2 regions of the Streptomyces sp. NPDC051555 genome follow, and region 2 is predicted to be linked to the other one. Evidence: riboswitches for the same ligand, from Rfam matches in the RefSeq annotation. Region 2 holds a riboswitch; the other holds the start of a gene.
The links. Region 2 has a riboswitch for S-adenosylmethionine ahead of ACIBEA_RS33020 (aminotransferase class V-fold PLP-dependent enzyme). Riboswitches for the same ligand answer to the same signal wherever they lie in the genome.
Positions count from the first base shown of each region.

Region 1: it holds a riboswitch for S-adenosylmethionine, as region 2 does, so the genes downstream of both, thrC (threonine synthase) here and ACIBEA_RS33020 (aminotransferase class V-fold PLP-dependent enzyme) in region 2, are expected to answer to the same signal.

Region 1 is NZ_JBITDP010000019.1:86,047-89,446, reverse strand. Features, by position in the region: gene ACIBEA_RS31595 (ubiquitin-like small modifier protein 1) at 340-615, opposite strand; gene thrC (threonine synthase) at 649-1,959, opposite strand; SAM riboswitch class I at 1,977-2,128, opposite strand; gene ACIBEA_RS31585 (glucosyl-3-phosphoglycerate synthase) at 2,355-3,305, shown strand; gene ACIBEA_RS31580 (trehalose-6-phosphate synthase) at 3,352-3,400, shown strand, end outside.
Region 2 is NZ_JBITDP010000021.1:81,195-84,594, forward strand. Features, by position in the region: gene ACIBEA_RS33010 (cytochrome bc complex cytochrome b subunit) at 1-453, shown strand, start outside; gene trpD (anthranilate phosphoribosyltransferase) at 600-1,664, shown strand; SAM riboswitch class IV at 1,780-1,896, shown strand; gene ACIBEA_RS33020 (aminotransferase class V-fold PLP-dependent enzyme) at 2,122-3,400, shown strand, end outside.

The sequences.
Region 1 (3,400 bases), on a different contig from region 2:
GACCGGGGCTGAATGTATCTGCACCGCTGCTGTCTGCAACAGGTCATTCCCACGAGAATTCTGGACACGCCATTACATTGAAATAGGGTGAAAATTAGGAATCTTCCGGGGCAACTCGGGCCGGACAAACCACGCCAACGACCCATAGCGCGCACGCATGTTGACTCAATGTCAACCCTTCCGCGACCCGTTCATATGCGGCGGGCAAGAACAGCGGTGGGGACTTCCCCAACTCTACCGCGCCCAACCAAGCAGAATTGCCCCCTCCGTTTCCTACCGGAGGGGGCAATTCAGGTTTTGGTCTACGAGGCCGGGTGGTCCGGACCGCGCCGGGGTGGGTCAGCCGCCCGCGACGGCGGGGATGATCGAGACGCCCACGCCGTCGGGCGTCGGCGTCTGCAGCCCGCTCTCGAAGCGCACGTCGTCGTCGTTGACGTAGACGTTCACGAAGCGGCGCAGCTTGCCCTGGTCGTCGAGGACGCGGGCGGAGATGCCCGGGTGGCTCTGCTCCAGGGAGTCGATGACCTCGCTGAGGGTCGCGCCCTCGGCGGCGACCTCGGCCTGGCCGCCCGTGTAGGTGCGCAGGATGGTGGGGATGCGGACGTTGACGCTCATGGCGCTACTGCCTTTCCGGGGTTCGAGGGGTGATCAGACCAGGCCGGCGGCGCGGAACGCGTCCAGGCTCGGGCGGATGGTGGCGGTCTGGCCGCTGTCGGCGGCCACCGCCTCCAGGGTCTTCAGGCCGTCACCGGTGTTCAGGATCACGGTCGTCAGCGCCGGGTCCAGATGCCCGTTCTCGATGAGCTTCTTCGTCACGCCGACGGTCACGCCGCCCGCGGTCTCGGCGAAGATGCCCTCGGTCTGCGCCAGGATCTTGATGGCCTCGACGACCTGGGTGTCGTCGACGTCCTCGACGTAACCGCCGGTGCGGCGGGCGATGTCCAGGACGTACGGGCCGTCGGCCGGGTTGCCGATCGCGAGCGACTTGGCGATGGTGTCCGGCTTCTGCGGGCGGACCACGTCGTGACCGGCCTTGAAGGCGGTCGAGACGGGTGAGCAGCCCTCGGCCTGGGCGCCGAAGATCTTGTAGGGCTTGTCCTCGACCAGGCCGAGCTTGATCAGCTCCTGCAGACCCTTGTCGATCTTCGTCAGCTGCGAGCCGGACGCGATCGGGATGACGATCTGGTCGGGCAGCTGCCAGCCGAGCTGCTCGCAGATCTCGTACGCCAGCGTCTTGGAGCCCTCGCCGTAGTACGGGCGCAGGTTGACGTTGACGAAGCCCCAGCCCTCGCCGAGCGGGTCGCCGATCAGTTCCGAGCAGAAGCGGTTGACGTCGTCGTAGTTGCCCTCGATGCCGACCAGGTCACCGCCGTACACGCCGGCCATGACGACCTTGCCCTGCTCCAGGTCGTGCGGGATGAAGACGCAGGAGCGCAGTCCGGCGCGGGCGGCGGCGGCGCCGACGGCCCCGGCCAGGTTGCCCGTGGAGGAGCAGGAGAGCGTGGTGAATCCGAAGGCGCGGGCGGCCTCGACGGCGATCGCGACGACCCGGTCCTTGAAGGAGTGCGTCGGGTTGCCGGAGTCGTCCTTGACGTAGAGCTTGCCGGTGACGCCCAGCTCCTTGGCCAGGTTCTCGGCGTCCACGAGCTTGGTGAAGCCCGGGTTCAGGTTCGGCTTCGAGGCCACGTCGGCGGGGACGGGCAGCAGCGGGGCGTAGCGCCAGATGTTGTTCGGTCCGGCTTCGATCGCGGCGCGCAGCGCCTCGGGGTCACCGGTCGGAAGCTCGTAGGCGACTTCGAGCGGGCCGAAACACTCGGCACAGGCGAAAATGGGACCGAGTTCGAACCGGGTGGCGCATTCGCGGCAGGAAAGCCCGATGGCGGGTCCGAGATCAACGGTGGTCGCGGCAGAGGTGGCGACAGGGGTGACAACAGAGGTGACGGCAGTCTGTGCAGACATGACGGCGAGGCCCTTTCTCCTCATCTTCCCCGTGGCGCACTTCGCCACGAGACGGATTTGGCACCTTCCCTAGTCGGGGACCTCGCTGACTTTGCAAAAGATCGCGAGACCGACTGGAGGGTTGCCGGGGCTTCAACGGGCCGTATCCCTCTGCCCCTCTGGATGAGCGGTATGGCGCGAACGCGCCTTGGCGGCGCACCCGTGCGTTTGTACGGAAGGACCCCCGACATGCGATGGTCCTCCGCGTTGTTCAAGACTGTAACCGAAGGCATGGATGGTTGAGACAGCCGTCCGAACCGCGAGATGGACCACATTTCGGCCATATCGATGGCCGACCATGACTCGACCACGACCCGAGCACGACTCGATCACGACTCAATCAGGGAGTACTGAAGGTGCTGGAAGAGGTGGAGCGCTGGCTGGGGGACCGCTCCTGGTCCGCCACCGACCGACCGCTGGAGCAGCTCCTTTCGGCCAAGCGGGCATCGGGGATCACAGTCAGCGTCGTGTTGCCCGCGCTCAACGAGGAGGCGACGGTCGGCGCGATCGTCGAGGTCATCCGCCGCGACCTGATGGACGCCCTCCCCGTCCCCCTCGTCGACGAGCTCGTCGTCATCGACTCCGGCTCCGACGACCGCACCTCGGCGGTCGCCGCGAAGGCCGGCGCCCGCGTGGTGCACCGCGACGACATCCTGCCGCGGGTCCCGGCGGTGCCCGGCAAGGGCGAGGTGCTGTGGCGCTCGCTGCTGGTGACCAGCGGGGACGTCGTCTGCTTCGTCGACGCCGACCTGCGCGACTTCTCCTCCGCCTTCGTCTCCGGGATCGTCGGCCCGCTGCTGACCGAACCGGACGTGCAGTTCGTCAAGGCGATGTACGACCGCCCGCTCGGCGACGCGCCCGGCCAGGGCGGCCGGGTCACCGAGCTGGTGGCCCGCCCGCTGCTGAACCTGCACTGGCCGCAGCTGGCCGGATTCGTCCAGCCGCTGGGCGGCGAGTACGCGGTGCGCCGCTCGCTGCTGGAGCGGCTGCCCTTCCCCGTCGGCTACGGCGTGGAGCTCGGCCTGCTGGTGGACGCGCTGCACACGGCCGGTCTGGACGCGCTCGCGCAGGTCGACGTCGGCGTCCGGCTGCACCGCCACCAGGACGGGCGGGCGCTGGGCCGAATGGCCGCCGCGATCTACCGGACCGCGCAGCTGCGGCTCTCGCGCGGGCACCTCGTACGGCCCGAGCTGACCCAGTTCGAGCGCGGCCCGGACGGCTTCGAGCCGCACACCTACCCGGTGGACACGGTGGAGCGGCCGCCGATGCGGGGCGTCGAGGAGTACGCCCACCGGCGCGTGGCATGACGGCACTCACAGTTTGAGCGCGGGCCCGCCGGGCTAGGTTGCCCGCATGGCCTCTCAGGTACTCGTCGCCGCCAATCGCGGTCCGCTCTCGTACG
Region 2 (3,400 bases):
CTCCTCATCGGCGGCGGCAACGACATGTTCGCCCAGTACTTCCACCTGTCGATCAACTCGATCACCTGGTTCGTCCGGATCGGCTTCTTCGCCGTCCCGGTCCTCGCCTTCATCGCCACCAAGCGGATCTGCCTCGGCCTCCAGCGCCGGGACCGGGACAAGGTGCTGCACGGTCGCGAGACCGGCATCATCAAGCGCCTGCCGCACGGTGAGTTCGTCGAGGTCCACGAGCCGCTCTCGCAGGGGAAGCTGCACACGCTCACCTCGTACGAGCAGTACAAGCCGGTCGAGATCGGCCCGACGGTCGACGAGAACGGTGTCGAGCGCAAGGTGAAGGGTCTGGAGAAGCTCCGGGCGAAGCTGAGCAAGGGCTTCTACGGCGAGAACAACCAGATCCCGAAGCCCACGGCTGAGGAGTACAAGGAGATCCAGAGCGGCCACGGCCACCACTGACTCCGCATGACGGACTGATTCCGGTCAGTCTTCGCGTCGCCACGGCAAGAGCCCCGTCCAGTCACTGGACGGGGCTCTTTGCCGTCCGCTCCGGCTGGATAGGCTGGGGCCTCACCCATCGACTGTGGACCCATCAGGAGCGGACCATGAACGTTGTGACCCCGGCAGGCGGCGACAGCGTGGCGGCCCGTACCTGGCCGGGCGTACTGGACGCCCTGCTGGACGGCCGCGACCTCGGCGCGGACGACACGGCGTGGGCGATGGACCGGATCATGAGCGGCGAGGCCACCGACGCCCAGATCGCGGGCTTCGTGGTCGCCCTGCGGGCCAAGGGCGAGACCGTCGCGGAGATCAGTGGCCTCGTGCGGACCATGTACGAACACGCCAACCTGATCGAGGTCCCCGGCCGCACGGTCGACATCGTCGGCACCGGTGGCGACGGCGCCAAGACGGTCAACATCTCGACGATGTCCGCGATCGTGGTCGCCGGTACGGGCGCCAAGGTGGTCAAGCACGGCAACCGCGCCGCGTCCTCCTCCAGCGGTGCCTCGGACGTCCTGGAGAAGTTGGGCGTCAACCTCGAACTGACCCCCGCGCGGGTGGCCGAGGTGGCCGAGGAGGCGGGCATCACCTTCTGCTTCGCCGTCAAGTTCCACCCGGCGCTGCGCCACGCGGCCTCCGCCCGCAAGGAACTGGGCATCCGCACCACCTTCAACGCGCTGGGCCCGCTGACCAACCCCGCGCGGGTACGGGCCCAGGCGACCGGTGTCGCCGACGCCCGGCTGGCCCCCATCGTCGCGGGCGTGCTCGCCGAGCGCGGCTCCTCGGCGCTGGTCTTCCGCGGCGACGACGGCTTCGACGAACTGACCACGACGGCGACCTCCCGGGTGTGGTGGGTGCGCGACGGCGCGGTCACCGAGCAGGGCTTCGACCCGCGCGACATCGGCATCCCGCTGGTGGACGTCTCCGCGCTGCGGGGCGCGGACCCGGCGTACAACGCGGACGTGGCCCGCCGGCTGCTGGCGGGGGAGACCGGCCCGGTGCGCGACGCCGTCCTGCTGAACTCCGCGGCCGCCCTGGTGGCCCTGGACCCGGGCAGTGGCACGCTGGAGGAGCAGCTGGCGGCGGGCGTGACCCGCGCGGCGCAGTCGATCGACTCGGGCGCCGCCCAGGCCGTGCTGGAGCGGTGGGTGAAGGCGAGCAACGCCTGACGGCCGCGCGCCCGCCCGTACGACTCCCGTCGAGCGGCGATTTTGCGACAAGCCCCGGTCCCGACATGCGGACCGGGGCTTGTGCGTGGCGGATCTTGTGGCAGGATGCTGACCAGGTCACGAGTGACAGCGTTTAGGCCCCGGCTTGCTGTCCGGCAACCCTCCTTCCGTGGCGGGGTGCCCCGGGTGATGACCAGGCCGTAGGCAGCGAGGCTTACGGCAAGCGCGGATCCCTCGACACCAGGGGTCCTGGTCTCTCGAGGAGCTTTTTCCGTGAGCAAGCGAATGCGATAGGGCGACTCGCCCCTTCTTCACCCCCGGAAACAGGGTCCTGTCCGCGTACCCCCAGGTACCGCCGGCGCCACCCCTTCCTCCCGGGGCCTTTCCGTACCCCGCCGCACCCGGCCGCGTACGGCCCCTTGAAGCCATTCACCCCTGCCTGCCGGGAGATTCCGCCATGTCCGCTTCCCTGAACGCCGCCGCTGCCACCGCGACCGCGACCGCCGACGCCACCTGCGGGACCGCCTGCGACGCCGCTTGTGTCGAGCCGCTCCAGGTGCTCGGCCGGGACGTCACCGTGCCGCTCGTCACCGGCGGCGAAGTCACCTACGCGGCCCTGGACTACGCGGCCAGCGCGCCGGCCCTGCAGCGGGTCTGGGACGACGTGGCCGCCTACGCCCCGTACTACGGCAGCGTGCACCGTGGGGCCGGGTACCTCTCGCAGCTCTCCACCGACCTCTTCGAGCAGAGCCGGGCCACGGTCGCCGAGTTCCTCGACTGCCGCCCCACCGACCAGGTCGTCTTCACCCGGTCCACCACCGACTCGCTGAACCTCCTCGGCCGGGTGCTCCCGGCCGACTGCCAGGTCTTCGTCTTCGAGACCGAGCACCACGCCTCGCTGCTGCCCTGGCGCGACGCGCAGGTCACCTACCTCAACGCCCCGCGCACCCCGGGCCAGGCCGTCGCCACGCTGGAGCGCGCGCTGGCCGACCGGGAGCCCTACGGTCCGGCGCTGGTCTGCGTGACCGGGGCGTCCAACGTCACCGGTGAGCTGTGGCCCGTCAAGGAGCTCGCCGCCGCGGCGCACGCCCACGGCGCGCGGATCGTCCTGGACGCCGCCCAGCTCGCCCCGCACCACCCCGTGTCCGTCCAGGAGCTGGACGTCGACTGGGTCGCCTTCTCCGGGCACAAGCTGTACGCGCCCTTCGGCTCGGGCGTGCTCGCCGGGCGGGCCGACTGGCTCCAGGAGGCCGAGCCGTACCTCGCGGGCGGCGGTGCCTCGCGCAAGGTGGCGCGGCGCCTCAGCGGGGAGGGTGCCGGCGGCGTGGACGTCGAGTGGCACACCACCGCGGCCCGCCACGAGGCCGGTTCGCCGAACGTCATCGGCGTCTACTCCATCGCCTCCGCCTGCCGTGCGCTGACCGAGGCCGGCTTCGACAGCCTGGTGGCCCGCGAGCAGCACCTGATCGCGAAGGTCCGCGAGGGGCTGGCCGAGGTCCCGGCGGTGCGGATCCTGTCGCTCTTCGGCGACGACGCCCCGCGGGTCGGCGTCATCTCCTTCGTGGTGGACGGGTGGAACAGCTCGCACTTCGCCGCCGCGCTGTCCGCCGAGTACGGCATCGGCGTCCGTGACGGGCTCTTCTGCGCCCACCCGCTGGTGCGGACGCTGCTGGGCAGTGCGCCGCAGGAGCCGGGCGAGTGCGGGGCGCCGGAGGCGGAGCCGGGTGAGCGCTCGC